4 regions of the Janthinobacterium sp. SUN118 genome follow, and region 2 is predicted to be linked to each of the others. Evidence: predicted binding sites of a transcription regulator. Region 2 holds the regulator's gene; each other region holds the start of a gene.
What was found. Region 2 encodes sigma-54, which starts transcription at its own class of promoters, with help from an activator protein. Its sites were predicted from a motif close to TGGCANGNAANCTGCTTT; they were not measured.
Positions count from the first base shown of each region.

Region 1: the regulator sigma-54 is predicted to act here: its motif matches at 1,368-1,385, upstream of O0880_RS17620 (EDSAP-1 family PEP-CTERM protein).
Region 3: the regulator sigma-54 is predicted to act here: its motif matches at 2,067-2,084, upstream of O0880_RS12765 (circularly permuted type 2 ATP-grasp protein).
Region 4: the regulator sigma-54 is predicted to act here: its motif matches at 5,829-5,846, upstream of O0880_RS25655 (TorF family putative porin).

Region 1 is NZ_JAPUBV010000002.1:433,088-440,354, forward strand. Features, by position in the region: gene O0880_RS17605 (dodecin) at 157-363, shown strand; gene O0880_RS17610 (hypothetical protein) at 427-735, opposite strand; gene O0880_RS17615 (hypothetical protein) at 886-1,260, shown strand; gene O0880_RS17620 (EDSAP-1 family PEP-CTERM protein) at 1,473-2,465, shown strand; gene O0880_RS17625 (LytR C-terminal domain-containing protein) at 2,533-3,597, opposite strand; gene O0880_RS17630 (type II secretion system F family protein) at 3,609-4,547, opposite strand; gene O0880_RS17635 (type II secretion system F family protein) at 4,653-5,630, opposite strand; gene O0880_RS17640 (CpaF family protein) at 5,639-6,985, opposite strand; gene O0880_RS17645 (AAA family ATPase) at 7,037-7,267, opposite strand, start outside.
Region 2 is NZ_JAPUBV010000002.1:193,020-200,286, forward strand. Features, by position in the region: gene hprK (HPr(Ser) kinase/phosphatase) at 1-14, shown strand, start outside; gene rapZ (RNase adapter RapZ) at 454-1,317, shown strand; gene O0880_RS16515 (enoyl-CoA hydratase/isomerase family protein) at 1,356-2,441, opposite strand; gene raiA (ribosome-associated translation inhibitor RaiA) at 2,596-2,958, opposite strand; gene O0880_RS16525 (RNA polymerase factor sigma-54) at 3,028-4,506, opposite strand; gene lptB (LPS export ABC transporter ATP-binding protein) at 4,511-5,266, opposite strand; gene lptA (lipopolysaccharide transport periplasmic protein LptA) at 5,266-5,859, opposite strand; gene lptC (LPS export ABC transporter periplasmic protein LptC) at 5,885-6,496, opposite strand; gene O0880_RS16545 (HAD hydrolase family protein) at 6,541-7,074, opposite strand; gene O0880_RS16550 (KpsF/GutQ family sugar-phosphate isomerase) at 7,074-7,267, opposite strand, start outside.
Region 3 is NZ_JAPUBV010000001.1:2,808,075-2,815,341, reverse strand. Features, by position in the region: gene O0880_RS12770 (alpha-E domain-containing protein) at 1-581, opposite strand, end outside; gene O0880_RS12765 (circularly permuted type 2 ATP-grasp protein) at 575-2,029, opposite strand; gene O0880_RS12760 (HAMP domain-containing sensor histidine kinase) at 2,179-3,330, opposite strand; gene O0880_RS12755 (hypothetical protein) at 3,399-4,274, opposite strand; gene O0880_RS12750 (TonB-dependent siderophore receptor) at 4,367-6,568, opposite strand; gene O0880_RS12745 (hypothetical protein) at 6,808-7,267, shown strand, end outside.
Region 4 is NZ_JAPUBV010000006.1:1,956-9,222, reverse strand. Features, by position in the region: gene O0880_RS25680 (PTS fructose transporter subunit IIA) at 1-366, opposite strand, end outside; gene gshB (glutathione synthase) at 382-1,338, opposite strand; gene gshA (glutamate--cysteine ligase) at 1,448-2,746, opposite strand; gene amt (ammonium transporter) at 3,081-4,622, opposite strand; gene O0880_RS25660 (P-II family nitrogen regulator) at 4,634-4,972, opposite strand; gene O0880_RS25655 (TorF family putative porin) at 4,984-5,748, opposite strand; gene O0880_RS25650 (accessory factor UbiK family protein) at 6,019-6,267, shown strand; gene O0880_RS25645 (YifB family Mg chelatase-like AAA ATPase) at 6,379-7,267, shown strand, end outside.

The DNA.
Region 1 (7,267 bases), 240 kb from region 2:
CCCGGCACCATGCAAACGCATCTCCATCCAGACAAGCCGCTTGCGCGACGCATTGCTGCACTGCGTAATGACTGCGGCTGCGATTAGGCGCAAGATGGGTGCTTGTTAGCAAAGAAGAACCTTTTGATGTCCGGCTTTCCTACCTGGGGAAACATCATGTCCGCACACACTTACAAGCTGATCGAACTGGTTGGCACATCGACCGAGAGCAGCGATCAGGCGATCCGCGATGCCATTGCCAAGGCGGCGCTCACGGTCAAGCACATGGACTGGTATGAAGTGACCGACTCGCGCGGGCATATCGTCAATGGCAAGGTCGCGCACTTCCAGGTCACGCTGAAGGTCGGCTTCCGCCTCGAATAAAGCCATGTGGCATGGGCGGCAGCGGCGTGCCCGCTGCGCGCCTGGCCCAACCTTGCCCTCTCACTAGCGCCTGGCGACTGACCTGCTCTCCAGCCACTCCCGGCCGCCGTGGTCCAGCGCGGTCTCGATGACCTTGTCCGGCAAGCTGTAGACGGTTGCCCAGCTGGCGCGGCCGTCCTGCGTATTGGCGGGGAAGCTGTGCGTCTCGATCGGCCAGTGGTATTTGCGCTTTAACGCCTTGACGATGGCGGCCAGCGAGACGCGGCCTTGCAGCGGTTCGGCGCCGGACTGGTCTCGGTTCGACAGCAGCACGGCCAGGACCTGGCCGCGGCCCGTGCGCGCGCCGGGGAAGGTGGGAGTTTTGTTTGCCATGGCCTATTTTACCGGGCGAGGGGCGACTGCCGCACCTTTGATCTGGCGCAAGCGCCGCAGCAGCCTTACGGCCACGATGGGCATTTCGCCAGGCGTGCCGGCGCCCCTCCGGCGGCCTGGGCCATTCATCACGGGGCACAGGAGACAATCATGGATAGCCTGAACATCCACGCCATGCAGTGGCAGCCCGTCGCCGATATTTCCACCGTCAATCCCTTGCTGCCCGAGGACGTGGCCTGCTTTCGCGAGCTGCGCGACGTGCTGCAACGCTACGGCGCGCTCGAGCGTTTCGGCATTTCCCTGATCCACCGCCATTTCGATATCGCCGACGACGAAGAGCTGATGGAATACGCGGATGCGCAAACGCGTACCCTGACGGTAAAACCTGTCAAGAAAAGCGACATCGACTGGCAGCATACGACGATTACCAACTGGAAACTGACGGCAGGCGAGGAAGTGGCGCGCATCGGCTGCGGCTGCGCGCGCAATTCCGGGGGGCATCTCGGCTACCACCGCGGCACCTGAGGCACGGTAGCAACCGGCCGGCAAGCGGCGTCGGCCATTCTTACACTTTGCTTCCACCAGTTCAGCCCGCTTTACGCAAGCGTTTGATTCGACAGGATTTTCTTGTGTGGCACGCAAGCTGCTTATCTCCGTCTACGAGATGAATCCAGGCAAGTCGTCCTGGATTCTTTATCCCCCGGATTTTCCGAGACTGACCACGATAAGAGGCTGCGATGAACGTCGATCACACACGAAGCAAGACCCTGGGCTGGCTGGGCGCACTGGCGGCGGCAAGCCTGCTGGCCAGCGGCCAGGCGCATGCCGGGGCGTACGGCCTGGCCGTCAATGAATTGAGCAATTTCCGCATCACCACCAGCGCCGGCGCGCTGTCGCTGGCCGGCGCCAACCGCAACGCCAGCGACAGCGCCTTTTTCCAGGGCGGCGTGGCCGTCAATCCGCGCGCCGTCAACACGGGCCCGGCCGCCAATGCCGACGTGCCGCAAGTGTGTTCCGGCAGTGGCTGCACGGGCCTGCCGCAGAACCACTACGCCCCCACCACGGCGCTGGAGTTTGCGCGCGGCGATGCCCACGCCTTCGGCAACATGCTCAATGGCACTGGCTCCACCGTGCTGGCCGTTTCGGAGGCGCAGCGCAACACGGTGGGCGCCGCCTCGGCCACGGCCGGCGACACGCTGACCGGCTCCGTCAACCTGACCCTGTCGAGCGCCGGCTTCATCACCTTCAGCTTCATGGGACGGCGCGACCTGCGCACCAGCGTGACGACGATGGGTGACAAGTCCAATGTGTCGATCATGGATATCTTCAATATCTCGTGCAACAGCGCCAGCCCCGTCGGCTGCCTGTCGCATGCCAATGCCGACGGCGTGATCTTCCAGTTCGCGCCCGATGGCGACGCCAACAATGGCAGCGACATCAACGGCAACCACGGCGCGGGCAGCCTGGATCCGTTCAGCCTGAACATGACGGCCGGCACCAACGATCCGTCCACAGGGCGCGCCTTCACGAATGGCCTGGCGCAATTTTCTCTGACGTCGAACTTCGCGCTGGCGGCCGGCAGCTACACCTTGAATTTTTCCAAGTCCACGCGCACCGATATCGTCGTGATCGATCCCGTGATCGTCGTGGTGCCGGCACCGGCCACCCTGCTGTTGCTAGGCACGGGCCTGGCGGCCCTGGCCTTCACACGGCGGCGGCAACCCAAATAATTAGCAGCAAGCAAAAACACGCGGCGCCCGCCAGGGCGCCGCGTGTTTTTGCGTGGGCGGATGCGCTTCAGCCCAGCCGCGCCAGCGCCTGGCGCGCCAGTTGCAGCTGCTGCAGATAGTAACGGTGCAAGGTGGCGGGGTCGCCGAAGTCGCGCCCGAGTATCAGGCGCAGTTCGCTGGCGGGACAGTCGGCGGGCAGGGTCTGCACCGGCAGCCCCAGTTGGCGGGCCAGCTGGCGCGCCGCCTGTTCCTGCGCGGGCCGGTATTCGACGCGCGTGCGCGCCACCTGGAACGAGCTGTCATTTCCCAGGCGCACCACCTGCACGGGTCCACCGGCCAGGCTGCGCGCCAGCGCGGCGGCCATGCCCTGCACGCCATTGCCATTGAGGATTTCCAGGCGCGGACGCGGCGCGCCGGCCAGCGCCGCCGTTGCCGGCGCAGCGACAGCAATGGGGACGCCGCGCTCCATCGCCGGCACGCGCCGCAACAGGGCCATGCCGTCGCGTTGCGTGATTTCCACGCGCGCCATGGCCGGTGCCGCCGCTACCGGCGCGAGCGCAACGGGTTCCGCCGCGCCGCGCAACAGGGCCGCATCGCGGCGCGGGTCGTGCTCTTGCAAGCTGTTCGCCTGGCGCCGCATCACGGCGGCGCGCTCGTGCTGCCCCAGGCGTTCCAGTACTTGCGCCAGGTGCTGCCAGGCCAGCGCATTGAACGGATCGAGCAGGCAGGCCTGCTCCAGCGCAGGCAAGGCCAGCGCATCGCGGCCGCTCAAGGCATAGGCATGGCCGAGATTGCTGAACAGATAGGCCTGCTGCGGGCGCGGTGTGCCCGCCTCCTGCGTCAGGGCCAGCCAATGGGCGATGGCGGCGTCATGCTCGCCGCGCTGCGCGTACAGCACGGCCAGCGCGTTGCGCGCATGCACATGGCGCGGCGCACTGCGCAGCGCTTGCTCATACGCCGCCTGCGCGGCGGGCAGGTCGCCCCGGTCGAAGGACTGGCGCCCCGCCGCATAGGCGCTGTCGGCGTCAGGCAGCGGCGACAACGGCGGCGGCGCGTGCGCCGTGTGGCTGGCGCAGGCGCCCAGGCCCAGGCAGGCGCAGGCGGCGGCCAGGCGGGAAATCGTCGAACGCATGGTATCTCCTTTCAACGGCTGGCCATGGCCGGCACGAGCACGCGATAGACTTCGATCACGGCCGGCCCCATGAGGACCAGCATGAGGGTGGGAAAAACGCAAAAAATCAGGGGGAACAGCAATTTCAGGGCGATCTTGGCCGCTGCCTCCTCGGCCAGCAGGCTGCGCTTGCTGCGCAGGTTTTCCGAATGCACGCGCAAGGAGTCGCCCATGCTGGTGCCGAAGCGTTCGGACTGGATCAGCATGGCGACCAGCGTGTCGACGTCTTCCACGCCGCTGCGCAGGGCCAGGTTGCGCAACGCTTTTTCCTTGCTGAATCCGGTGCGCATTTCCATCAGCACCAGCTGCAATTCCTGCGCCAGCACCACGCTCTTGATGTGGATCTCGCCCGACACCTTCACCAGCGCCCGTTCCAGGCTCAGGCCCGCTTCCACGCACACGGTCAGCAAGTCGAGCGCGTCGGGAATGTTTTCGAAGATATCGCGCTGGCGCCGCTTCGCCGTGCCCGACAGCACCAGGTTCGGCAGGTAATAACCGGCCGTGGCACTGACGCACAGCAACAACAGCAGCACGCTGCGCAACTGCGCCGCCATGGCGCTGGCCGCATACAGCCCCAGCACGGTGGGAAACAGCAGGGCCAGCACGGTTTTCGCCGCAAAGTACAGGGCCGGCGCACTGGCTTGCCGCCAGCCCGCATTCATGAAACGCGTGCGCAGCGGCGAGCGCTCCCAGCCTTCCTCCGGCAGCGACAGCTTGCTGAACGGCTGCGCCACGCGCGCCACGCGCTCCACCCAGCCGCTCTCCGGCACGGCATCGCTGGCGGCCGGCGCCATGGTGCCGGACAGGCGCTGGCGCAAGGCACCGGGAAAAAAGATCAGCCACGCCAGCAGGGCCAGCGCCACCACCACGGCAAAGACGATCAACAGGAACAGCAGTTGCGGGCCAGTCATGGCATTTCCTCCGATTGATCGACTGACAAAACGTTCGGGACCAGGCAAGTACCGTCGTACGACGAGGCGACGGCACAACGTCACGGACGTTTTTCAGGCGATCGCTTAAATGCGGATGCGGATGACCTTGCGCATCCAGACCACGCCCAGCGCCACCATGCCGGCCGCATACCACAGCAATTTGATGCCGCTGGGGTCGGTCCACAGCAGGCTGATGTACTGCGGGTTGACCAGCGCCATGACGCCGATCATCACCACCGGCATCAGCCCCAGCACCCAGGCCGACATGCGGCCCTCGGCCGACAGCACGCGCACCTGGCCCAGCAACTTTAGGCGGGCGCGGATGATGCGGGCGATGCTGACCAGCACTTCGGCCAGATTCCCCCCCGATTCGCGCTGCACCAGCACGGCGATGACGAGGTAGCGCAAGTCCGTCAGCGGGATGCGCGCGGCCAGGTTTTGCAACGCCTCGTTCATCGGCACGCCGTAATTGATCTCCTCGTGCGCCATCTTGAATTCGCCGCTGATCGGCTCGTTCAACTCGTCGCCCACCATTTGCAGCACATTGGAAAACGAGTGGCCGGCGCGCAGCGCGCGGGCGAGGAAATCGGCCGCCTCCGGCAACTGCGCCTCGATCTTTTGCAGCCGCGCCGCGCGCGCGCGCAGCACGACCATGACCGGTCCGCCGCCGGCCACGCCCAGCAACAGCAAGGCGCCCGGCAACGGCATGGGCCAGGCGGCCAGCAGCAGCAAGGCCGCCAGCAGCACGGCACCCGTGCCGCCGAGAAATTGCGCCACCGACCAGGACAGGCCCGATTGCAGCAGCAGCCGGTCCAGCTGCGCCGCCTGCGGCGCGCGCCGCAGCAGCCGGTCCAGGCCCGGCGCGCGCGCATAGCGGCGCTGCTTGAGGATGGACACCCGTTCGCCGCCCGCCTCGCCGCGCGCCGCCATCAGGCGCAGGCGCCGGTTGATGCGCCGCGCCGCGCTGCCGTGCGTGCCCGACCACCACAGCCAGGCCCCCTCCACCATCAGGATGCAGGCGGCGAACAGCAGCACGGCAAAGCCGTAGAACACCAGGTCCATGCTGCCTCCTATTCGTAGATGCGGTCCGGATCGAACACCGTGTCCGGCACGGGCGCGCCGAACATGCGCAGGCGCTCCGTGAAGCGGGGCCGCACGCCGGTGGCGCAGAAGTGGCCGAGCACCTTGCCGCCGGCATCGACGCCCGTCTGCTCGAAGCGGAAGATTTCGTGCATGGCGATGATGTCGCCTTCCATGCCCGTCACTTCCTGCAGGCTGACCAGCTTGCGCGCACCATCCGTCAGGCGCGACACCTGCATCACCACCGTCACGGCCGAACAGATCTGCTGGCGCGTGGCGCGCGGCGTCAGGTTCACGCTGGCCATGCCGACCATGTTTTCCAGCCGCGCCAGCGCGTCGCGCGCCGTGTTCGAGTGGATCGTCGCCAGCGAGCCTTCGTGGCCCGTGTTCATCGCCTGCAGCATGTCGAGCGCCTCGGCGCCGCGCACCTCGCCGAGGATGATACGGTCGGGCCGCATGCGCAGCGCATTGCGCACCAGCGCGCGCTGGCTCACTTCGCCCTTGCCCTCGATATTCGGCGGCCGCGTTTCCAGGCGCACCACGTGCGGCTGGCGCAGCGCCAGTTCGGCCGCATCCTCGATGGTGACGATGCGCTCGCTGCCGGGTATGAAGCCGGACAGCACGTTGAGCAGCGTCGTCTTGCCGCTGCCCGTGCCGCCCGAGATCAGGATATTCACCTTGGCCTGGCCCAGCGCCTGCAGCACCTGCACCATGGGCGGCGTCAGGCTTTTGTAGTCGAGCAGGTTGGCGATCGTCAGCGGCTGCACGGCGAAGCGCCGGATCGACAGGATGGGACCATCGACGGCCAGCGGCGGGATGATGGCGTTCACGCGCGAACCGTCGGGCAGGCGCGCGTCGACCATCGGGCTCGATTCGTCGACGCGCCGGCCCACGCGCGAGACGATCTTTTCGATGATCTTCATCAGGTGCGCATTGTCGTGGAAGGTCACGTCCGTCAGCTGCAGGCGCCCGCCCCGCTCGACATACACCTTGTCGCAGGTGTTGACGAGGATATCGGAGACGCTGGCATCGGCCAGCAGCGGTTCCAGCGGACCAAAGCCGAGCATCTCGTGCTGGATGTCGAGCACCAGGCTATGCCGCTCGTGCTGGTTGAGGACGATGCGCTCTTCCTCGATGACGCGCTGCACCAGCAGCGCCAGCTCGTGCTTGAACTGCTCGGCCGTCAGGCGCTTCAGGCGCTCCAGGTCGATACGGTCGAGTATCGTCTGGTGCATGGTCTTCTTCAGCTCCTGGTACGCATGCAGCGCCAGTGCCCCCTGTCCATTGCTGACCGGCCGTGTCTGTTCATTCGCCGCCAGGCGTTCGCGTAAAGTCATCTCGGCTCCCATGATGGCTCCCGGCGGGAGCCTTTGCTGCTGTGTGCTGCGTCAAATTTCGCTGCGCTCGCCACGGCTGAACAGGCGGTCGAACAGGCCGCGGCTTTCCGTCACGCGGCGCGCCGTCACCAGTTCCACCAGCTCGGCCAGGCTGCGCGCCACGGCGCTGGTGCGCGACAGCTGCAGCAGCGGGATGCCCTGGTTGACGGAATCGGTGGCCGCGATGTAATCGTTGGGCACCGTGTGCACCACTTCCGCGCCCAGCGCCTGCTCCAGGTCCGC
Region 2 (7,267 bases):
TGAGTGGCGATTAATGTTGCCAAGGAGTTCGCCCTGGCAAGGGCGAACCGTGACGCAGGCACGCAGCCATGCTGCGTCAGTTCCCTGCTGCACCAACGACTCTCCATGAGTGGCGATTAATGTTGCCAAGGAGTCCGCCCTGGCAAGGGCGAACCGTGACGCAGGCACGCAGCCATGCTGTGTCAGTTCCCTGCTGCACCAACGACTCGCCATGAGTGGCGATTAATGTTGCCAGGGAGTCCGCCCTGGCAAGGGCGAACCGTGACGCAGGCACGCAGCCATGCTGCGTCATTTTCCTGCTGCACCAGCGACGCGCCATGAGTGGCGATGAACGCCGGAGGCAGACCCGTCGACAACAATTAAATGTAACCAACACTAAGGCTCCAAATGCAATAATTTGTAAAGATAATTGCCTTCGAGGCAGAGCACCGATCTTTATTGTATGATCGGTATATGCATATGGTCCTTATTACCGGAATATCCGGCTCCGGCAAATCCGTGGCACTCAATGTGCTGGAAGATACCGGCTACTATTGTGTCGACAACCTGCCGCCGGCGCTGCTGCCCAGTCTGGTGCAAACCCTGCTCGATGAAGGCACACCGCAACTGGCCGTCGCCGTCGATGCACGCAGCGCCGAGTCACTGACCAGCCTGCCGCACAATGTGGCGCTGCTGCGCGACCAGGGGCATGACGTGAAGGTCATGTTCCTGACAGCCACCACGCACTCGCTGGTGGCGCGCTTCTCGGAAACGCGGCGCAGCCACCCGCTGTCGCATGAGCTGCGTCCGAACCAGAATCCGGCCAGCCGCCGCACCCTGATCGAATGCATCTCGGAAGAGCGCGAACGCCTGTCGGCCATCGAACAGCTGGGCCATGTGATCGACACCTCGGAACTGAGCGCCAACAAGCTGCGCGCCTGGATCAAGGATATCGTCGCCTCCGAACGGGCGCCGCTGACCCTGTTCTTCGAATCGTTCGCCTTCAAGCTGGGCGTGCCGCTCGACGCCGATTTCGTCTTCGACGTGCGGGCCCTGCCGAATCCCTATTACGACCTGGCCTTGCGCCCGCTCGACGGCCGCGACGCGCCCGTGATCGCCTTCCTCGATGCGCAACCGAGCGCACTCGAGCTGTTGGCCGACATACGCGCCTTCATCGAGAAATGGTTGCCGTCATTCAAATCCGACAACCGCAGCTACCTGACGGTGGCGCTCGGCTGCACGGGCGGCCAGCACCGCTCCGTGTACATGGCGGAACGGCTGGCGCAGTATTTCAGCCCGAATGAACGCGTCGTCCTGCGCCACCGCGAACGTAGCTAGAACGCCAAGCGACCGCGCGTCGCTTGTATTTGGCCCTGTTAATTCAGATGGCAAAGCGGATGCGCTTGCGCCGGCCAGACCGGTGCAAAGAAGCGCGCCACCATGGCCGCATCGACCTCGTCCAGGCTGGCCGGCTGCCAGCGCGGCGCATGGTCCTTGTCGACCACGAGCGCGCGCACGCCTTCAAGCACCTCGCCATGCGTAAAATTGTGGCGCACCAGCGTGCGCTCCATGCGCAGGCAATCGGCCACGCCCAGGTGTGCGCCCCGCTGCAGTAATTCCAGGGTGACCGACATCATCAGCGGCGAGCGCAGGCGCATTGCCGCCAGCGCCTTGGCCGCGAACGCACTGTCATCCTGCGCCAGCGATGCCATGATGGCCGCCACGGAAGCGGCACTGAAATGGCGGTCCAGCACCGTGCGCACGGCCGCCAGCGCAGAGACGCCCACCTCGGCCTGGAATGACGCCGCCAGGGCCTTGATGGCCACCGGCAAGCCTTCACCGGGCGTCGACTCGAACAGGGCCGTCAGCGCCTCCATGGCCGTCTCCGGCAGATACACATCGGCCAGCCCCGTGTACAGCGCATCGGCCGCGCCGATGGTCAGGCCCGTCAAGCCCAGGTACAGACCCAGCTGGCCAGGCAGGCGCGACAGGAAATAGCTGCCGCCCACATCGGGAAACAGGCCAATATTGACTTCCGGCATGGCCATGCGCGTGCGGCCCGTCACGATGCGCAAGCGGTTGCCGGGGCCGGCCTGCGCCACGCCCATGCCGCCGCCCATCACCACGCCATCCATCACGGCGATATACGGTTTCGGATAGAAATGAATTAAATGATTTAAAGCATATTCTTCTGTAAAGAAATCTTCCAGCAGCGCACTGCCGCCCTGCGGCGTGGCCCGGCCCGCATCGTAAAAGAAGCGGATGTCGCCGCCGGCGCACAGGGCTTTTTCGCTGCTCGAGCGTATCACCACGGCGTCCACCTGCGGATCGTCGCGCCAGGCCAGCAAGGCGGCACTCATGGTGCGCACCATCTCCAGCGACAGGGAATTCAAGGCTTTCGGGCGGTCGAGCACAATGTGCGCGGTGCGGTTGCGGATAGAGGTGTGGACGAAGTCGCTCATGGCAGGCAGGCAAGAAGTGAAAGTGCCAACATTCTAGCGCCTGCAGGAACAACCTTGCGTTCGGCCAGGCGATCCGTGCGCAAGGGTGACGGGCGCAAAAAAGGGCGCAAGATGTGCGCCCTTAGTTGATCACAACTGCTGGAAGCGGGTGGCCTTAGACGGCGACGACGGCTTCATCCTCTGAGTTGTCTGGCAGATGCTTGATCGCCTCTTTACCGTGCCCTTGCACTTTGCTTTTGTATTTCATCACTTGCCGGTCCAGCTTGTCGATCAGGGTATCGATCGCGGCATACAGGTCTTGCGCCAGGCTTTCCACATAGACGGTCTTGCCACTCAGACGCAGGTTGACTTCGGCCTTTTGACGCTTTTCTTTCTCTTTGAGGTTGTCCACGGTCAGAATCACGGCGATATCGATAACGTGATCGAAATGACGTTTCACGCGCTCCAGCTTCGTTTGTACGTATTCACGAATGGCTGGTGTCACTTCGAGATGATGTCCGCTGATGGTGAGATTCATACACACTCCTAAAGATGATCGGGTTCGTGCGGTGTCCATCGTATCCGGCCCGCAGAGGAACCGAAAAAACTACAAGCACTTACGCAGACTCACTGGCGGAATTTTCAACGCTTCCCGGTATTTGGCAACAGTACGTCGCGCAATCACCATGCCTTGTTCTCCCAGCATGTCCGCAATCTTACTGTCGGATAAAGGATTTTTAGGGTCTTCTGCTCCTGTCAGTTGCACGATCAATGCCCGTATCGCCGTCGATGACGCTTCGCCCCCCGCTTCGGTGGCGACGTGGCTACCAAAGAAATATTTCAACTCGAACATGCCGTGCGGGGTCAGCATGTACTTTTGAGTTGTTACCCGCGAGATAGTACTCTCGTGTAAACCCAGTGTATCAGCTATTTCACGGAGCACAAGGGGGCGCATGGCAACGGCCCCATGCGAGAAAAAGTTCTTTTGTCTTTCTACTATCGCCTGCGCCACGCGCAGGATCGTGTCGAAGCGCTGGCGCATATTCTTGATCAGCCACTTGGCTTCCTGCAACTGTGCCCCCATGGCGCCCTCACCCTTGCCCTGCTTGAGCAGGTTGGCATACATGGCATTGACGCGCAGGCGCGGCATGACGTCATTGTTCAGGGTCACCTGCCAGCCATTGCGCGCGCGCTTGACGACCACGTCCGGCACCACGTAGTCGGAAACGTCGGAGGCGAACACGGCGCCCGGGTGCGGATTGCACAGGCGAATCACGGTCTGCGCCTCGCGCAAGTCTTCGTCGTCGCAATCGAGGGCTTTTTTCAGCTTGTTGAAATCGCGCTGGGCAAACCAGGCCAGGTGCTTTTCCACGATGACGATGGCCATGCGGCGCGTCACCAGGGCGATATGCGGCAAACGCTTGATTTGCAGCGCCAGGCATTCGGAGGCGTTGCGCGCCCCCACACCCGGCGGATCGAAGCTTTGCAGCAGCGCCAGCGCCGTGCGCAGCTCGTCGGCATCGATGTCCAGCTCCGCCGGCAGGCGCGCCAGGATGTCGTCGAGCGACTCTTCCAGGTAGCCATTGTCGTCGAGCGCGTCGATGATCAGCTCGACCAGCGCGCGGTCGCGCAATTCGAGCACCGTCACGCGCATCTGCTCCATCAGGTGTTCGCGCAAGGTGCAGTGATGGGCTTCGAGTTGCGGACGGGCATCCTCGTCGTCGGGCGTCTTGCCCCGGCTCGCTTCGCTCCAGTCGCTGTCGCCGCCATCCATGGCGGCCGGACTCTCGCCCGCCTCACCGTCAAACCCATCCGCTTCGGCCGGCGCCGCGGGCGCCTCCTGGCTGGGTGGCTGGGGCGGTGCCTCGGCCGGCGCGGCCGTCGAACTCAAGGCGCCATCGGACAGCAGGCGCAACGAGCGGTCGAGCGGATCGTCGAGACGCTCGAGCAGGGGATTGTCCGTCAACAGCTGCTCTAGCTCCTGGTGCAATTCCAGGGTAGACAATTGCAACAGGCGTATCGATTGCTGCAACTGCGGCGTCAGTGCCAAGTGCTGCGAGGTGCGCAGCTGCAATGATTGTTTCATTGGCTCACATGCGGAAGTGTTCGCCCAGATAGACCCGGCGTACCGACTCGTTCGCGATGATGTCGTCGGGGCGTCCCGACGCCAGCACCGAGCCCTGGTTGATGATGTAGGCACGGTCGCAGATACCCAGCGTCTCGCGTACATTATGGTCGGTGATCAGCACGCCGATATTGCGCTCCTTCAAGAAACGCACGATGCGCTGGATTTCGATCACGGCGATCGGGTCGACGCCGGCGAACGGTTCGTCGAGCAGCACGAAACGCGGGTCCGTGGCCAGCGCGCGGGCGATTTCCACGCGGCGGCGCTCGCCGCCCGACAGCGACAAGGCCTGGTTCTCGCGCAGCTTTTCAATCTGCAAGTCGGCCAGCAATTTATCCAGGCGCTCCTCGATCTCGGCCTTCGTCAATGGACGGCCTTCGACGGTCTGGATTTCCAGCACGGCGCGGATATTGTCTTCCACCGTCAGCTTGCGGAAAACGGACGCTTCCTGCGGCAGATAGGACAGGCCCATCTGCGCGCGGCGGTGGATCGGCAGCCTGGAAATATCCACGCCGCTGATATCGATGGTACCGCCATCCGACGGCACCAGGCCGACGATCATGTAGAACGAGGTGGTCTTGCCGGCGCCGTTCGGGCCCAGCAAGCCCACCACTTCGCCGCATTCGACTTGCAGCGAAACATCATGTACGACTTGCCGCTTGCCATAGGTCTTTTGCAGCCCGCGGACGATCAGGGTACTGCCGCAACGTGTATTTTCCATTATTTCTTTCCTGGCGCGGGCGCCGCCGGCGCTTTCTCCGCCGCGGGTGCCTTGGTCTTCGGCTGGATCACCATGCGCACGCTGCCGGCTCCCGGGGAGCTGGTGCCGCTGTCGGTATTTTCCATATTGAACACTTCATTGCGGCTGTCATACGAGATGAAGGCGCCGTTGGCCACATCGGTGATTTTCGTGCCTTCCAGGCGCGTCAGCTTGGCCTTGGAAAACAGTTTCACCACTTCCGTCTTGTTGTCGTATTCCACGCGCTCGGCTTCGCCTTCCACCCACAGGTCGCCCGCGCCATCGCGCTTCTGGCGGAAGGTGGCCAGCTTGCCCGGATCGGCCCAGAAGGTGATGAATTGATAGCCTTGCGGATCTTCCGTGATCAGGGCCCGGCCCGCCTTCATGGTCAAGGTACCCTTCACCAGCACCACGTCGCCCGTCAGGGTACGTACTTGCTTGATGTCATCCATCTGGCCGCGCTGGGCGGTGATGACGGCTTCCTTGTCGGAATCGGCCTTCTCGGCATGCGCCGCCCCCATCACGCCCAGCGAGCAGACGGTCGAGAATAGGGTCAACAGCAAGATATTCTTCATAGTATGGTTTCCTTGTTTCATTCTGTCATTGTGCCGCCGCGGCCGGGCGCGGTCTCGGCGGGAGGACGATGCGCAGCGACTGCTGCACTTCCACCACGCCGGTGGCGTTATTGGCCTTCATGCCCACGCCTGTCACCTGATTGGTTCCCATTAGCATGTCGACCGGCACGTCCGTTTCCATGCGCTCTTCATCAGGGAACACCGTCAGCGCTTCCGTCTTGAGCGTCAGGTTCTGCGCCTTGGGGCTGGCCACGCGGTCGATCACGACCTTGCGGTGCAGCTGCAATCGGCTATTGCCCTGGTCGATATGCGCCAGTTCCGCGTTCATGTTCATCGGCGGCATGTCGGGCGTCAGCTTGCGCACGAAAGGCTGGTCGATATCGGATGAATCATCGGCCGGGTAATGCGTGAGCTTGGTGCCGGACACGATGTAGCTGGGCTTGCCCGTCAAATCCATGCGCACCAGGCTGAAATTGGTGACAAAATAGTCGGGTTCGTCCAGGTGCTTGCTGGCCGTCATGTCCTGGCCATTCTTGTTCATCACTTCGAGCAGCCAAAAGCTGCCCAGCGCGAACGCGACCGCTCCCAGCACGGTAAAAATCATGCGCCAGCGATGGGCGCCTCCTGGCTTACGCATATTGCTTCACTCTTTCAAATGTTACTGGCGGCAAGGCTCGCGCCTCACTCCAGGAACGGCGCCATGACGCGCACATAGTTGTCCTGTGCACGCAGCAGGAATTCGCAAATCTCGCGCACGGCGCCACGGCCGCCGCCGGCCTGCGTCACATGGTGGGCCAGATCCAGCGCTTCCGGGCGGCCGCCCGGCACGCTGACGGCAAAGCCCACGCGTTTCAGGATGGGGGCGTCGATGACGTCGTCGCCGATATAGCCGCATTGCTCTTCCGTCAAGCCCGTCAGCGCCAGCAATTCGCGAAACGGCGTCAGCTTGTCGTGGCCGCCCTGATGCACATGGGTAATGCCCAAATCTTGCGCGCGGCGTGCCGTGATGGCCGAGCGGCGCGCGCTGATGATGGCCGTCTGCACGCCCGATTCCTGCAGCAGCTTGATGCCCAGGCCATCATACACATTAAACGTCTTCATCATTTCGCCGTCCGGGCCGAAATGCAGGCTGCCGTCGGTGAGCACGCCATCGACGTCAAAGATCATCAGTTTGACCTTGGCCGCGCGTGCCAGGTTGTCCGCCACGCTCTCCATCAGATCACCTTCGCTTGTGTCAGGTCATGAATATGCAGTGCGCCGACCAGTTTGCCATCGGCGTCGACCACCAGCATCTGGTTGATGCGGTACTGCTCCATCACGGCCACGGCATCGACGGCCAGGCGCTCGGGCGCGATGCTGCGCGGCTGCGCATGCATGACGTCGCGGATCGCCACTTTCGTGAAATCCT
Region 3 (7,267 bases), on a different contig from region 2:
TGCGTGATGTCTTTCGACGTGTCGCGCGCGCCGTGGAACTTCACGTCGAGGATGCGCGCCGTGTTGTCGGCCCGCTCGAGGAAGGTGCCGAGGCGGATGAAATGGATGGCCTCATCCTTGAGCATGGTGCCCAGGGTCACGCCGCGCGACAGGTGCGAGCGGTATTTCACCCATTCGAAGAACTGGCTGGGGTCCGTTTCCAGCAGATTGCTTTTCAGGCGTTTCTGCATGTCGAGCCAGGTGGCGTTCTGGATTTCCCACACTTCCGTCGTCAGGGTGCCGCGCACGGCGCGGGCATTTTCGCGCGCGCCCGTCAGGCAGGCGAGGATGGACGACGGGTTGTTCGGATCGCGCACCATGAAGTCGAGCACGTCGCGCGTGTGGAAGCGGCCATATTTGTGGTCATACGCGCTCTGCAGTTCGGAAATGCCCAGGGTGGCGCGCCAGCCCTGTTCGGCATCCTGCTCGGACTGCGGCAGCATCGAGGTCTGCATGTTGACGTCGAGCATGCGCGCCGTGTTTTCCGCCCGCTCCGTGTAGCGGGCCATCCAGAACAAATGATCGGCGGTGCGGCTCAGCATGTTTTTTCTCCTGCAAAGACGGACGATGGTTCCAGCACCCACGTATCCTTGGTGCCGCCGCCCTGCGAGGAATTGACCACCAGCGAACCTTCGCCGAGCGCCACGCGGGTCAGGCCGCCGGGCACCATGGAAATCGTCTTGCCGGACAGCACGAATGGACGCAAATCGATGTGGCGCGGCGCGATGCCGGCCTCGACATACGTGGGGCAGGCTGACAGGGCCAGGGTGGGCTGGGCGATGTAGCCGCCCGGATTGGCCAGCAGGCGCTGGCGGAAGTCCTCGATCTGCGCGGCACTCGACGCCGGGCCCACCAGCATGCCGTAGCCGCCGGCGCCATGCACTTCCTTGACGACCAGTTGCGCCAGGTTCGCCAGCACGTAGGACAGATCGGCCGGCTTGCGGCACTGGTAGGTGGGCACGTTGTTGAGGATCGGCTCCTGCGACAGGTAAAACCTGATCATGTCGGGCACGAAAGGGTAGACCGACTTGTCGTCGGCCACGCCCGTGCCGATGGCGTTGGCCAGCGTCACCCTGCCGGCGCGGTAGACGGACAGCAGGCCCGGCACGCCCAGCGACGAGTCCGACCGAAACGCCAGCGGATCGAGGAAATCGTCGTCGACCCGGCGGTAGATGACGTCGACGCGCTTCGGGCCGCGCGTCGTGCGCATGTAGACCGAGTTATCGTTGACAAACAAATCCTTGCCTTCCACCAGTTCCACGCCCATCTGCTGGGCCAGGAACGCGTGCTCGAAGTAGGCGGAGTTGTACATGCCGGGCGTCATGACGACGACCGTGGGATCATCGATCCCCATCGGCGCCACGGAACGCAGGTTGTCGAGCAGCATGTCCGGATAGTGGTCGACGGGGGCGATGCGGTTGCGCGCAAACAGTTCCGGGAACAGCCGCATCATCATCTTGCGGTCTTCCAGCATGTAGGAGACGCCGGATGGCACGCGCAGATTGTCTTCGAGCACATAGAATTCACCCTGGCCGGCGCGCACGATGTCGACGCCGGCGATGTGGGCGTAAATGTCGGAAGCGACGGCGATGCCCTGCATTTCCGGGCGGTACTGGGCATTCTTGTAGATTTGCTCGGCGGGAATGATGCCGGCCTTGATGATGTTTTGTTCATGATAAATATCATGGATAAACATGTTCAGCGCCTGCACGCGCTGCACCAGGCCCGTCTGCATCTGCGCCCATTCGGCGGCCGGGATGATGCGCGGGATGGTGTCGAACGGTATCAGGCGTTCCGTGCCGGCATCGTCGCCATACACGGCAAAAGTGATGCCGACCCTGCGGAAGGTGAGGTCGGCTTCGGCCCGCTTGCGGGCGATGGTGTCGGGGGATTGCTGCTCCAGCCAGCTATTAAATTCACGATAGTGTTCACGTACCTTGCCGTCCGTACCCACGTCATCTGCAGTCATTTCATTGAAAAAATTTGCCATGTTGTGATTTCCCCTTGAGCCTTGGTCTGACTATAGCTCAGCAGGAAGTGTGCCAATGCCGCAGCAATGCCGCACGCGTGAAATTGTGTAAAAAATGACCACTTTTGTGGCGTAAATCCGTCATCTGCACCGTATTGGTGCGTTACTTGTCAGTTTATGGGGAAGTCGGCCGGATGGACGAAGGGCCGGCAATCGACGGGCAAGTCGAAGATGAAGCTCGTGCCCGTCTCGGGCGAGCTGTCGACGGCGATGCTGCCGCCATGGCTTTCGGCCACGTTCTGCACGAAGGGCAGGCCGATGCCCCAGCCTGGCGCCGGGCCATGGTTTTCGCGCCGCAGGTAGTCGAAGATGCGCTCGGCCTGTTCCGGCGCGATCGGGTGGCCGCCATTGTGCACGGTGATGATCATGCGTTCGTGCGTCTGTTCCACATGCAAGCCGATGGCGGCGTCATCGCCGTACTTGAGGGCATTGCTGAGCAGGTTTTCCAGCGCGCGCCGCAGCGAATTCTCGCACCACCAGCCGACGACAGATTGCCCATTGACAATACATTTATCGGGCCGCTGCAGGTTGACCTGGCTGGCCACGGCGCGCACCAGCGGCAGCACGTCGAACTGGCTCAGCACCAGCGGCAGCTGCTGGCCCTGGTGGTAGCTGAGGGTGTCGAGCAATTCCTCGATCATGCTGTCGAGCCGCTTGCTGTGTTCGGCAATCTTGTGCGCCAGCACGGCCACCCGTTCCGGTTCGGCTGGCCTGAGCAGCAACTGGGCGCTGGTGCTGATCACGGCCAGCGGATTGCGCATGTCGTGCGACAGGCCGGCCGCGATGCGGCGGCGGAAGCCTTCATGCATGCTGGTAAATTCGCGTATCGATTCGCGGATGCCCACGTCGATCGATTCGTTGATCACGCACCAGTCCTTGCGGCGCAAGGTGATGCCGGACTCGTGGGCGACGGCGGCGAAGCAGTCGCGGAAGATCTGGTATTCCTGGATCACCTGTTCCGGCCCGTAATTGGTCATGCGCGCCCGCTCGTTGCCATGCACGGCCGGCACATTGCTGTTGCTGGCGGCGTTTTCGCGCGGATGGCCGGGCGTCAGGGCCTCGGCCAGGTTGTCGAAAAAGGCCGGCAAGGTATTGATGAGGATGGGCGTGAGCAGCTGGTCGGCGCCGCGCACGCAGGCGCGCACGCGGTCTTCCCAGGCAGTGAGGACGGCGTCGCGCATGGCAAAGATGCGCTGCGCGCGCGCCAGCGGCGGGCCTGCGGCTGCCCGACGATCCGCGTGATGATGCGTGGTGTTACTCACCTGAACTCCCTGGCAGGAATGGCTATGCGCTTAATAGTATGCGCCAAATCAGCCGTCAGGGAAACGCATTATTGTCCAGTATTGGCCTGGCGCAGGGCCGCCTCCAGGCGCGCAAGCGAGGCTGACCAATCGGCCAGGGAAAAGTTCTGTGGATCATCATGACCGTTCGCAAAACCCGTGTCGAGCACGGCGTGGAAGGCGGGAATCAGCCACGTGCCCTTGCGCACGCTGGCGGCCAGGTACAGCAGGGCCAGGCGGTCATACTGCGCCGGCGTGAAACCGGGGTCGGGCGCCAGGCCATCGTTGCCCTTGCCGCCGGCGGGCACGGAACGGCGCGGCTGCACCAGCTCCACGTGCAGGAACAGGCCCGTCAGCGACGGCTTGTCCTTTTCCAGCTTGCTGGCGTAGCCGGCCGTGCCAAAGTCGCGCACCGCCAGCGAATCGCCGAGGCGGTTCACATACACATGGCCTTTCGGACCGCCGCCCAGGGCGGGATTGCGCAGCGTAAAGTCGTTGAAATCCCAGCTGGCGTCGTTGACGTGGGCGGGAATCGCGTCCAGCAGGAAATTCGGGTAACTGGTGTCGTGGATGACGAAATAGCGGGCCACGGGCGCCACCAGCCGTCCCACGGCGCGCGACAGCGGCGCGTCGACGGCGCCGCCGACGTCCATTTCATCGATGCCGTGCGTGGACAGATACGCGCGCAGGCTGGCCGGGGCGATGTCCGTGTGCTGGCCGACGTGGCTGTCGAGAAAGGCGGGCAGCGGCGCGCTGGCGCCCAGGCGCGCATACAGCTTGACGGGGCGCAGCAAGCACGTGGCCTGGGCCCGCGCATCGCCCTTGAAGCCGCTTTTCCAGGCAGCATACGGACAGGCAACTTGCTGCTGGGCAGCTGCGGGCAGGGACAGGGCCAGTGACACGAGCAGGGCAGGGGAGAGTTTCATGCGGGCATTGTCGCCGAACCGGGCGTGCCGGCACAGGCGCGCACGCGAAAAAAAAGCTGCCACGGGGACGGGCAGCTTTATCGTGAGGAGGCTTAGAAGTCGACGGACGCTGACACCACGACGGTGCGCGGTGCGCCCAGCACCAGATAGCCAGCGCCGGACGCGCCGCCGGCGGAAGCCCAGTAGTTTTTGTCGGTCACGTTGTCCAGGCGCGCGCGCAAGGTGACGGCGCGGTCGGCGATGGTGGTCAGGTAGCGTGCTCCCAGGTCCAGGCGCGTCCAGGACGGCACTTTCTGCGCATTGGCGCCATCGAGGTACTGCTTCGACGTGTACAAGGTGCGCCCCGTCAAGGCCAGGCCGCGGACGCCCGGCACGTCCCATTCCGCGCCGAAGTTCAGCTGGGTGCCAGGCACGCCGATCGCATCCTTGCCCACGTTGGCGGGCTCTTTGGCGCTGATCTGCTTCGTGTCGAGCAGGGTCAGGCCGCCCAGCAGGCGCAGGCCCCGGGCCGGCGTGCCGAATACCGACAATTCGATGCCACGGTTGCGCTGTTCGCCAAAGACGCCGAAGATGCCGTTTTCCACATAGGCCGATGGCTGCTTGGTGGTAAACAGGGCAAGGCTGGCGCCGATGCGGCCGCCGTCATACTTGACGCCGATTTCCTTCTGTTTCGACTTGTAGGGAGCGAATGCATCGCCGACATTGGTCACTCCCGCGCCGCCTGCGACAGCGCCCTTTTGCAGGCCTTCGATATAGTTGGCATAGACGGTCACTTCCTTGACGGGGCGATACACCAGGCCCAGCACAGGCGTGGTAATGCTTTCGCTGTAGCTGCTGTCCGCAAAACGGACGCCCGTGTTGTAGTCGTAGGAATCATCCTTGATGGTCTGGCGGCGCGCGCCCACGGTCAGCAATACCTGGTCATCGGCAAAGGCCATGGTGTCGGCGATGGCAAAGCTCGACAGCATGGTGCGCGCCGTCACCAGCGGATGCGCGAGGTCGCCGCCCATGAACCAGGTTGGCGCAGGCGCGGCTACCTGCACGGGGGCATGGATGTTCGTGCCAAAGCCCGTCACAAAATCGCTCATGCCATAGGCATTCTTCGATTGCGACCAGAACGTCGATGCGGTGGCGCTGACGGTATGGCCGACGGCGCCCGTGCGCAGCTTGCCGCGCACGCCGATTTCGCCCGTACGCACGCTGTCGTGGCGGGTATTGTCGAAACGATACGAGCTGGCCGCGCCCGATACGCTGTTCACCGTGGGCGCTGCCAGCACGTTCGACTCGTCGCCGTTACGAAAGCCCATGGCTGCCCAGGCCACGACATCCTTGGCGACGTCGTATTCGCCGCGCAGGGTGCCGAAGGTATCGCGCTCGTTGGATTGCGTCCAGTTCTGCGCGAAATTGCTGCCGGAATCAGGAGCAGCGGGCACGGCAACGCCACTGGCCACGCTGACGCTGGGGCGCGGATTGCGCAGCTTGTGTTCCTGGTAGCCGGCATCGGCCGACAGGCGGAAATCGCGGCCGCGGAAATCGGCGCCGATCGAGAATACGCTCAGTTCGCGCTTTTCGCGGTCAACGGCCGTGTCGCCATCGCGGCGCACGGCGTTGATGCGGATGCCGGTATTGTTGTCGGGGCCGAAGCGACGGCCGATGTCGGCTGCCACATAGCCCTGGCCGCCGCTTTCCGTGCCCACCGTAATCTGCGTGAGCGGGGCATTCGTGGCGCGCTTGGGCACCAGATTGATGGTGCCGCCAACGCCGCCGCCACCTGGCGCGGCGCCGTTGATGAAGCTATTGGCGCCCCGGAACACTTCCACCCGTTCCAGCAACTCGGAGGCGACAAACTGGCGTGGCAGCAATCCGTACAAACCGTTATATGCCAGATCGTCCGAGTTCACGGCGAAGCCGCGGATCACATACATCTCCTGGAAATTGCCGAAGCCGCGCGTGACGCGCACGCCGGCATCGTTTTGCAGCACGTCGCCCACGCCTTGCGCCTGCTGATCCTGGATCAGCGCCTGCGTGTAGTTGGTGCTGCTGAACGGCGTATCCATCATGTCCACGTTGCCCAGCAAGCCCAGACGCCCGCCGCGCGCCACCTGTCCCCCCGCATACGCCTTCGACAAGCCTTCCGCCGACGCATCGGCCGATGCATTCACGACGACGGTGGGCATGCTTTGCGCGTCGCCGCTGGCTGGCGCGGCAGCGCTGGTTTGGGCGTGGGCGGCGGTGCTGGCCAGCAGGAAGGCGGCCAGGGCGAACGGGGTAGGAGCGAGGTGGAACTTGCGCATGATGTTGTTTGGATAGTAATGAGAATGATTATCATTATATTCCGCCACGCGGGATAGCGTGCAAAATCGTGCGCCTGGCAGTCAAAAAATGGTGCGTAGCACAACACTTGACGCATCAGGCACCGGATTCTGCATGAAAAAGGCGCGCCAGACGATACCTTGCGAATTCATCAACCCATGCCAGGCGCTCCCGCTAAAATGCAGCATCGCGCCTTGCGCCCACAGGACACCGCATGCCCATGCTTCGCCATTCCCCGCCTGATGCGCCGCGCACGCGCCTGCCGCGCTGGCTCAGCCTGAAAGGCGCCGCCGTCGCGCTGATCCTCGCCATGCATGCGCTGGGCCTGTATTTCCTGCTGCTGCCGGCGCGCCAGCTCAAGCAATACACGGAAGTGGCCTTCCTGACCCTGATGCCGCCCCGGCCCTTGCCGCGCACGCCGCCGATGCCCTTGCCGATGCCCCGCGCGCGCGCGATTGCGCCCGTGGCGCCGCCCGCCTTGCCGCCCGTCCTGGCCGAATCCGTCGCCGCGCCGGCGGAAACCATCACCGCGCCCGTCGATGCGCCGCCTGCCGCGCCCACGGAAGACTTGCGCACGCGCGCCAGGCTGGCGGCGGGCGCCGCCGACAAGGCCCTGCGCGCCGAATTGCAGAAAGACAAGCCGTGGCTGGCCGCGCCCGAGATCGACAGCCAGACGACCT
Region 4 (7,267 bases), on a different contig from region 2:
GCCGCTTTGCGCGCCGGCCAGCGCCATCTCCACCACCACGTCGAGCGTATCGCGGCGATACGTGATGGCGCGCAGCAACATCGGCAGGCTGATGCCGGCGATCACTTCCACCCTGCCCGCATCGGCCAGCTTGTTGCAGCAGTTCGACGGCGTGCCGCCCTTCACGTCGGTAATCACCAGCACGCCGGAGCCGTCGTCGAGACGGCAGATGGCTTCCGACGCCAGCTTCTGTACTTCGGCCAAGTCCTGGTCAGCGACCACGTCGATGGCTTCAAAACGTTCCGTTGGCCCCCGAAACACATGCGCGCAGGCGGCGATGAACGCCTGTCCCAGCGGTGCATGTGTCATGAGCAAGATCCCTACCATAGTCATTTCGCCTTATTAACGTTGCTGCGTTTGCGCAACGCCTTGCTCGACCGCATCGACAAACATGGCGGCCACGTCAAAACCAGTCTGCTGCATGATTTCCTGGAAGCAGGTCGGACTGGTGACATTGACTTCCGTCAGATAGTCGCCGATCACGTCCAATCCTACCAGCATCAGGCCACGCGCGGCCAGGATGGGGCCAAGCTTTTCAGCGATTTCCAGGTCGCGCGCCGTCAATGGCTGCGCCACGCCCGTGCCGCCGGCCGCCAGGTTGCCGCGCACTTCGCCGGCCTGCGGAATGCGCGCCAGCGAAAACGGCACCGGCTTGCCGCCGATGACGAGGATGCGCTTGTCGCCCTTGACGATGTCGGCGATGAAGCGCTGCGCCATGATGGTTTGCGCGCCGTTGTCCGTCAGCGTCTCGATGATGGCGCCCAGGTTCAGGCCATCGGCCTTGACGCGGAAGATGCCCGTGCCGCCCATGCCGTCGAGCGGCTTGAAGATGACGTCCTGGTGCTTGGCGTGGAAGGCGCGCAGGCGCGCTTCGCTGGACGTGACCAGCGTCGGCGAGGTGAATTCGGAAAACTGCGCGATGGCCAGCTTTTCATTGTTGTCGCGGATGGCCGATGGCTTGTTGAAGACGAAGGCACCCTGCTTTTCCGCCAGCTCCAGCAGATACGTGCCATACACGTATTCCATGTCGAACGGCGGATCCTTGCGCTCGATGATGGCGTCCAGGGTCGACAGGCGCACTTCTTCGGTGGAGACGGCCTTGTACCAGTCGTGTTCGTCGCCCGTCAGCTCGATCTGCGTGACCCGCGCCGTGACGATGCCCTCTTCCAGCGCCATGTCCTTCTGCTCGAACGCGTAGACGGCATGGCCGCGCCTGGCCGCCTCGCGCATCATGGCGAAGGTGGAGTCTTTGTAAGTCTTGAAGCCAGCCAGCGGGTCGGCGAGGAATGCGATTTTCATGGTACGGTCCAATCGGGGTGCTTGGGTAAGGAATGCTTGATTCTAGCCGAGATCGCCAGGCGGGGTTCCCCGAGGGGAGCCGCCGCGCCCGGCAAGCGCCCGCGCCAGCTCAATACACCTCGGGATTCGGATCCGTGCGCTCCATTTCCAGCGACGCGGCCAGCAAGGCCAGGCGCGCCACCACGCCATACACATAGAAACGGTTCGGCGCGGCCGTGCCCGGCTTGGCCTTCAAGTCCGGCACGGCATGCTGCTGGGCAAATGCCAGCGGCACGTACTGCGAGCCGGGCGCGTTCAGGTTCTGGTCCACGCCCTTTTCCGCGTGCACGCGGTAGAAACCACCGACCACGTAGCGGTCGATCATGTAGACGACGGGCTCGGCCACGGCATCCTTGATGCTTTCAAAGGTCGGCACGCCTTCCTGGATGATGACGTCGGTGACGACTTTGCCATCCTTGACGATGGACATCTTGTCGCGCTGCTTGCGCGACAGGTCGCGCACTTCGCTGGCGTCGCGCACCGTCATGATGCCCGTGCCATACGTGCCCGCATCGGGCTTGACGATGACGAAGGGCTTTTCCTTGATGCCGTATTCCTTGTATTTCTTGCGGATCTTCGCCAGCAGCACGTCGACGCTGGCGGCCAGGGCGTCTTCGCCCTCGCCTTCCTGGAAGTTGACGTCGCTGCACTTGGCGTGGAACGGGTTGAGCATCCACGGGTCGACATCGATCATCTTGCCGAATTTTTTCACCACTTCATCGTAGGCCGTGTAGTGGTTGCTCTTGCGGCGCAAGGCCCAGCCCGCGTGCAAAGGCGGCAGCAGGCTTTGCTCATGAATATTTTGCAAGATATCGGGAATGCCATCCGACAAGTCGTTATTCAGCAAAATCGTGCATGGATCGAAATCCTTCAAGCCCAGGCGACGGCCATTGTTCAGGCGCACGAGGGGCTCGATGACCAGCATATTTCCATCGGGCAACGCCAATGGTGTCGGCTGCGTGATTTCGGGCGACCAGGAGCCGAAGCGCACGTGCAGCCCCGTCTGGCGGAAGATCTGCATCAGGCGCGCCACGTTCTGCAGATACTGCGGCGTGGTGTTGTGCAACTCCGGCACGATCAGCAGGTTGCGGGCATCCGGGCAATACTTGTCGATGGCGGCCATGGCCGCTTGCACGGACAGGGGCAGCATTTCCGTGGCCAGGTTATGGAAACCGCCAGGGAAGAGATTGGTATCGACGGGGGCCAGCTTGTAGCCGGCGTTGCGCAAGTCAACCGAGCAATAGAAAGGCGGCGTGTGCTCTTGCCACTCCATGCGGAACCAGCGCTCAATGGCCGGCGTCGCGGCCAGAATCTTTTTTTCGAGGTCGAGCAGCGGTCCGGTCAGGGCCGTGACGAGGTGGGGAACCATAGTTACATCCTTAAATTATGTGCAGTAATCGAAAAGCACACAGAACTGCCGACTATATTACCGTGTAAGTACCCCAAATCGGGGCAAAAGCCTTGTTTTAAAGACCTTTTCCATTCCCATAACGAAAAAAAGGCGCCTCGATGAGGCGCCTTTTCAAGCAAAACAACGCTGGCATGCTGCGCCGGGGCGCCGCAGTGCCAGAAAATCAACAATCACACCGTCCGACAAAACCGTAGCGAGCGGAGGCGAGTTGCGGCTGAGAAGCGGAGCTGTGCGCATGCACAGTGAGCATCGCAGGCCGCAAATCGCGACGCGCAGCAGGTTTGGTCTGGCGTTACCCGTGGTAGGCCTGTTCGCCGTGGCTGGTGATATCGAGGCCTTCGCGCTCTTCCTCTTCCGGTACGCGCAGGCCGATGACGATGTCGACCAGTTTATAGGCGATGACGGACACGACGGCCGACCAGATGATGGTCGTGCCGACAGCCTGCGCCTGTACCCACACCTGGTGGCCGATCGAATACGGGTCGGCCGACATCTTGTTGGTGACATAGTCGAAAATGCCCTGGCCGCCCAGTTGCGGCGCCGCAAACACGCCCGTCAGCAAGGCACCGAGGATGCCGCCCACGCCATGGACGCCGAACACGTCGAGCGAATCGTCGGCGCCGATCAGGCGTTTCAAGCCATTCACGCCCCACAGGCAGACGATACCGGCGAGCAAGCCGATGACCAGGCCGCCCATCGGGCCGACGAAGCCGGCCGCCGGGGTGATGGCCACCAGGCCGGCAACGGCGCCGGACGCGCCGCCGAGCATGGAAGGCTTGCCCTTGGTAATCCACTCGCCAAACACCCACGACAGGGTGGCGGCAGCCGTGGCCAGCATGGTATTGACGAAGGCCAGAGCCGCCACGTCGCCCGCTTCCATCGAGGAACCGGCATTGAAACCGAACCAGCCCACCCACAGCAGGGACGCGCCGATCATGGTCATCGTCAGCGAATGCGGCGCCATCGATTCACGGCCGTAGCCGACGCGCTTGCCGATCATGATGGCGCCCACCAGGCCGGCGATAGCGGCATTGATGTGCACCACGGTGCCGCCGGCGAAGTCCAGCGCGCCTTTTTGCCAGATCCAGCCAGCCTTGGCCGCTTCGGTGGCTGCCGTCGCCGCATCGGTGATCAGGTCAGGGCCGGTCCAGAACCAGACCATGTGCGCGGCTGGCAGGTAGGCAAACGTGAACCACAGTACGACGAATGCCAGCACGGCGGAAAACTTGGCGCGTTCGGCAAAGGCACCGACGATCAGCGAGCAGGTAATCGCGGCAAACGTGCCCTGGAAGGCGACAAACACGAACTCGGGAATGACGACGCCCTTGCTGAAGGTGGCGGCGGCGGCAAACGTGCCCTTGGCCGGATCCCAGATGCCATTCAGGAAGAGACGGTCGAAGCCGCCGAAGAAGGCGGTTTTCTCCGTGAAGGCGACAGAGTAGCCATAAATGCACCACAGCACCACCACCAGGGAAAACACCATGAACACTTGCATCAGCACCGACAGCATATTCTTCGAGCGCACCAGGCCGCCGTAGAACAGGGCCAGACCTGGGATCGTCATCAGGATCACCAGCACGGTGCAGATCATCATGAAACTGGTGTCGCCCTTGTTGGCGACGGGCGCCGGCGCGGCAGCCGCTGGGGCAGGAGCGGCGGCGGCTGGCGCGGCAGCCGGCACGGCGGCATCGGGCGCCGGCGTCACGGCAGGCGTGGCGACAGCGGCCGTCACGGCTTCCGGCTTGGCCGGGGCATCGGCAAAGCTGGGCGCGGCAACCCCAAACGCACACAGACAGGCTAACCCAGCTAACAATGTTGTTATATTTTTACGCATCAATATTCCCCTTAGAGCGCTTCGTTGCCGGTTTCACCGGTACGGATGCGGATAACCTGTTCCAGGTTGTACACAAAAATCTTGCCATCGCCGATTTTACCGGTGCGCGCGGCGCCCTCGATGGCTTCGATGGCCTGGTCGACAATGGCGTCGTCGACCGCCGCTTCGATTTTGGTTTTTGGCAGGAAATCAACCACATACTCGGCGCCACGGTACAGTTCCGTATGGCCTTTCTGACGGCCAAACCCCTTCACTTCGGTGACGGTAATCCCTTGCACATTGATAGCCGACAAGGCTTCGCGCACTTCGTCCAGTTTGAACGGTTTAATGATTGCAGTAATCATTTTCATGGCAGTCTCGCTTAAAAGGTTTTGGAAACAGTCAATACGAGGCCCGTTTTCGCCAGATTCTTGCCATTGGGCGCCAGCGAAGCGATGTTGGCTTTCACGGCAGCCAGCGACACGGTCGCCATGCCGAAGTCCTTGGTCACGCCGATCTTGTAATCGCTATAGCTGAGGGAATTGTTGTGCTCGACCTTTTGCCGGCCCACATGCAGGTTCAGCATGTAGCCATCATGCACTTCCACGTTGGCGCCCAGGTCCAGGTAACCGCTGTTCTTGCTGTCGGCCACGCCGAACAGATTCGTCGTCGAATGCGAGTACTTGATATATAGCGGACCATAACCGAGCTGGCCGTACAGTTCGAAGGTATTCGCATTCGTGCTCAGGCCGTTCGACGGATAGAAGTAATACAGGCCGCCCACGTCATACGTGAAATCCTTGCTGAGTTCGCCGCGCTTGCCGCCGTAGATATCCCATTCCAGATCCGTATCGCCGCCGCCATCCTTGATCCATTTGATGCTCGACAACCAGGTGCCCACGTACAGGCCGGTCGGATTGTGCGTATAGTCGGCGCCGCCGCTGACGGCCGGCTTCAGGCGGCTTTGCGACAGACCACGGTAACGGTAATCGCTGGTCAGCGCCACGTTGTAGCTGACCACGTTGTCGGGCACGGCTTCGGCGGCGGGCGCCGCTGCCGCTTCCTGCGCCATCGCGCTGCCGCACAAGGCGGTCATGGCCAGTGTCAACGCTGCTGCTAAAGTCATGTTCTTGGACAGATTCTTCATGGCGATTCCCTTTTATTGAACTTTTAAAGCGGTTGAGGTTTAAAATCTTGGCTGGAGATCACAAAGCGTTCATCTATGCTTTAGCAGAATACGTGCCAGCTCCATTGCCACCTTGACAGGTGCGTTTCCGTCCATACATACCCTGCAAGCCCCTGGGCATGCGGGAAGGGGCGGCTAAAGCATTGTGAATTTGCCCAGTTTCGCACCAGATTAACGCCGCTGTGCACCGCAATGGTGCGATGCACAGGCCGCACCATAAAAGGACTGACCATGGACATGAATACCTTCTTTAACGACTTGCAAGGCAAGATCCATCAAGCCATCGAAAACTCGCCGGCCAAGGATATCGAGAAGAACGTGAAATCGATGATGACCCAGGGCTTCGCCCGCCTGGATCTCGTCACGCGCGAGGAATTCGATATCCAGGCCCAGGTCCTGGCCAAGACCCGCGCCAAGCTCGATGCACTGGAATTGCGCCTGATCGAACTGGAAACGCGCCTGAACGATCCAAAAGCGTAAATCGCCGCACGCAGGGCGCCGTAATCGGCGTTCTTGCTGGCATAGCGCAAGCCGCACGCCGTTTCAAGGACTAGACTGATCCTGCCCGCGCCCGCGCTACAGGGGGATCTGATGAGTCTGGCAGTCCTGAAAAGCCGTGCCCTGGCCGGCATGGAAGCGCCCGAGGTAAGCGTCGAAGTCCATCTTGCCAATGGCTTGCCGTCCTTTACGATCGTCGGCTTGCCGGATACGGAAGTGAAGGAATCGCGCGACCGCGTACGTGCCGCGCTGCAAAACTGTGGTTTTGACATGCCGGCGCGGCGCATCACGGCCAACCTGGCCCCGGCGGATCTGCCCAAGGAATCGGGCCGTTTCGACCTGCCCATCGCATTGGGCATTCTGGCCGCCTCCGGCCAATTGCCGGGCGACCAATTACACCACTATGAATTCGCTGGCGAACTGTCGCTGTCAGGACAGCTACGTCCCATCCGGGGCGCGCTGGCCATGACGTTTGCCATGCAACGCGACAAGACCGGCGTGCCGCGCGCCTTCATCTTGCCGCACGCGAACGCGGACGAGGCGGCGCTCGTCCGCGATGCCGGCATCTACCCAGCCCACACCCTGCTCGAGGTATGCGCGCATTTTGCCGCGCACGCCAGCCATACGCCCCTGCAGCGCCACCAGCCCATGCCGGCTGCACCCGCTTTCCTGTATCCTGACTTTGCCGATGTGCAGGGACAACAGCAAGCGCGGCGCGCGCTGGAAGTGGCTGCCGCTGGCGGCCACAACGTCCTGATGGTGGGTCCGCCTGGTGCAGGCAAGACCATGCTGGCCAGCCGTTTTCCCGGCGTGCTGCCACCGATGAGCGACGAAGAGGCGCTGGAATCGGCCGCCGTGCATTCGCTGGGCGGCAATTTTAAAGTGGAACACTGGAAACGGCGCCCCTACCGCGCGCCCCATCAGACGGCTTCCGGCGTGGCCTTGGTGGGCGGAGGCAATGTTCCGCGGCCCGGCGAAATTT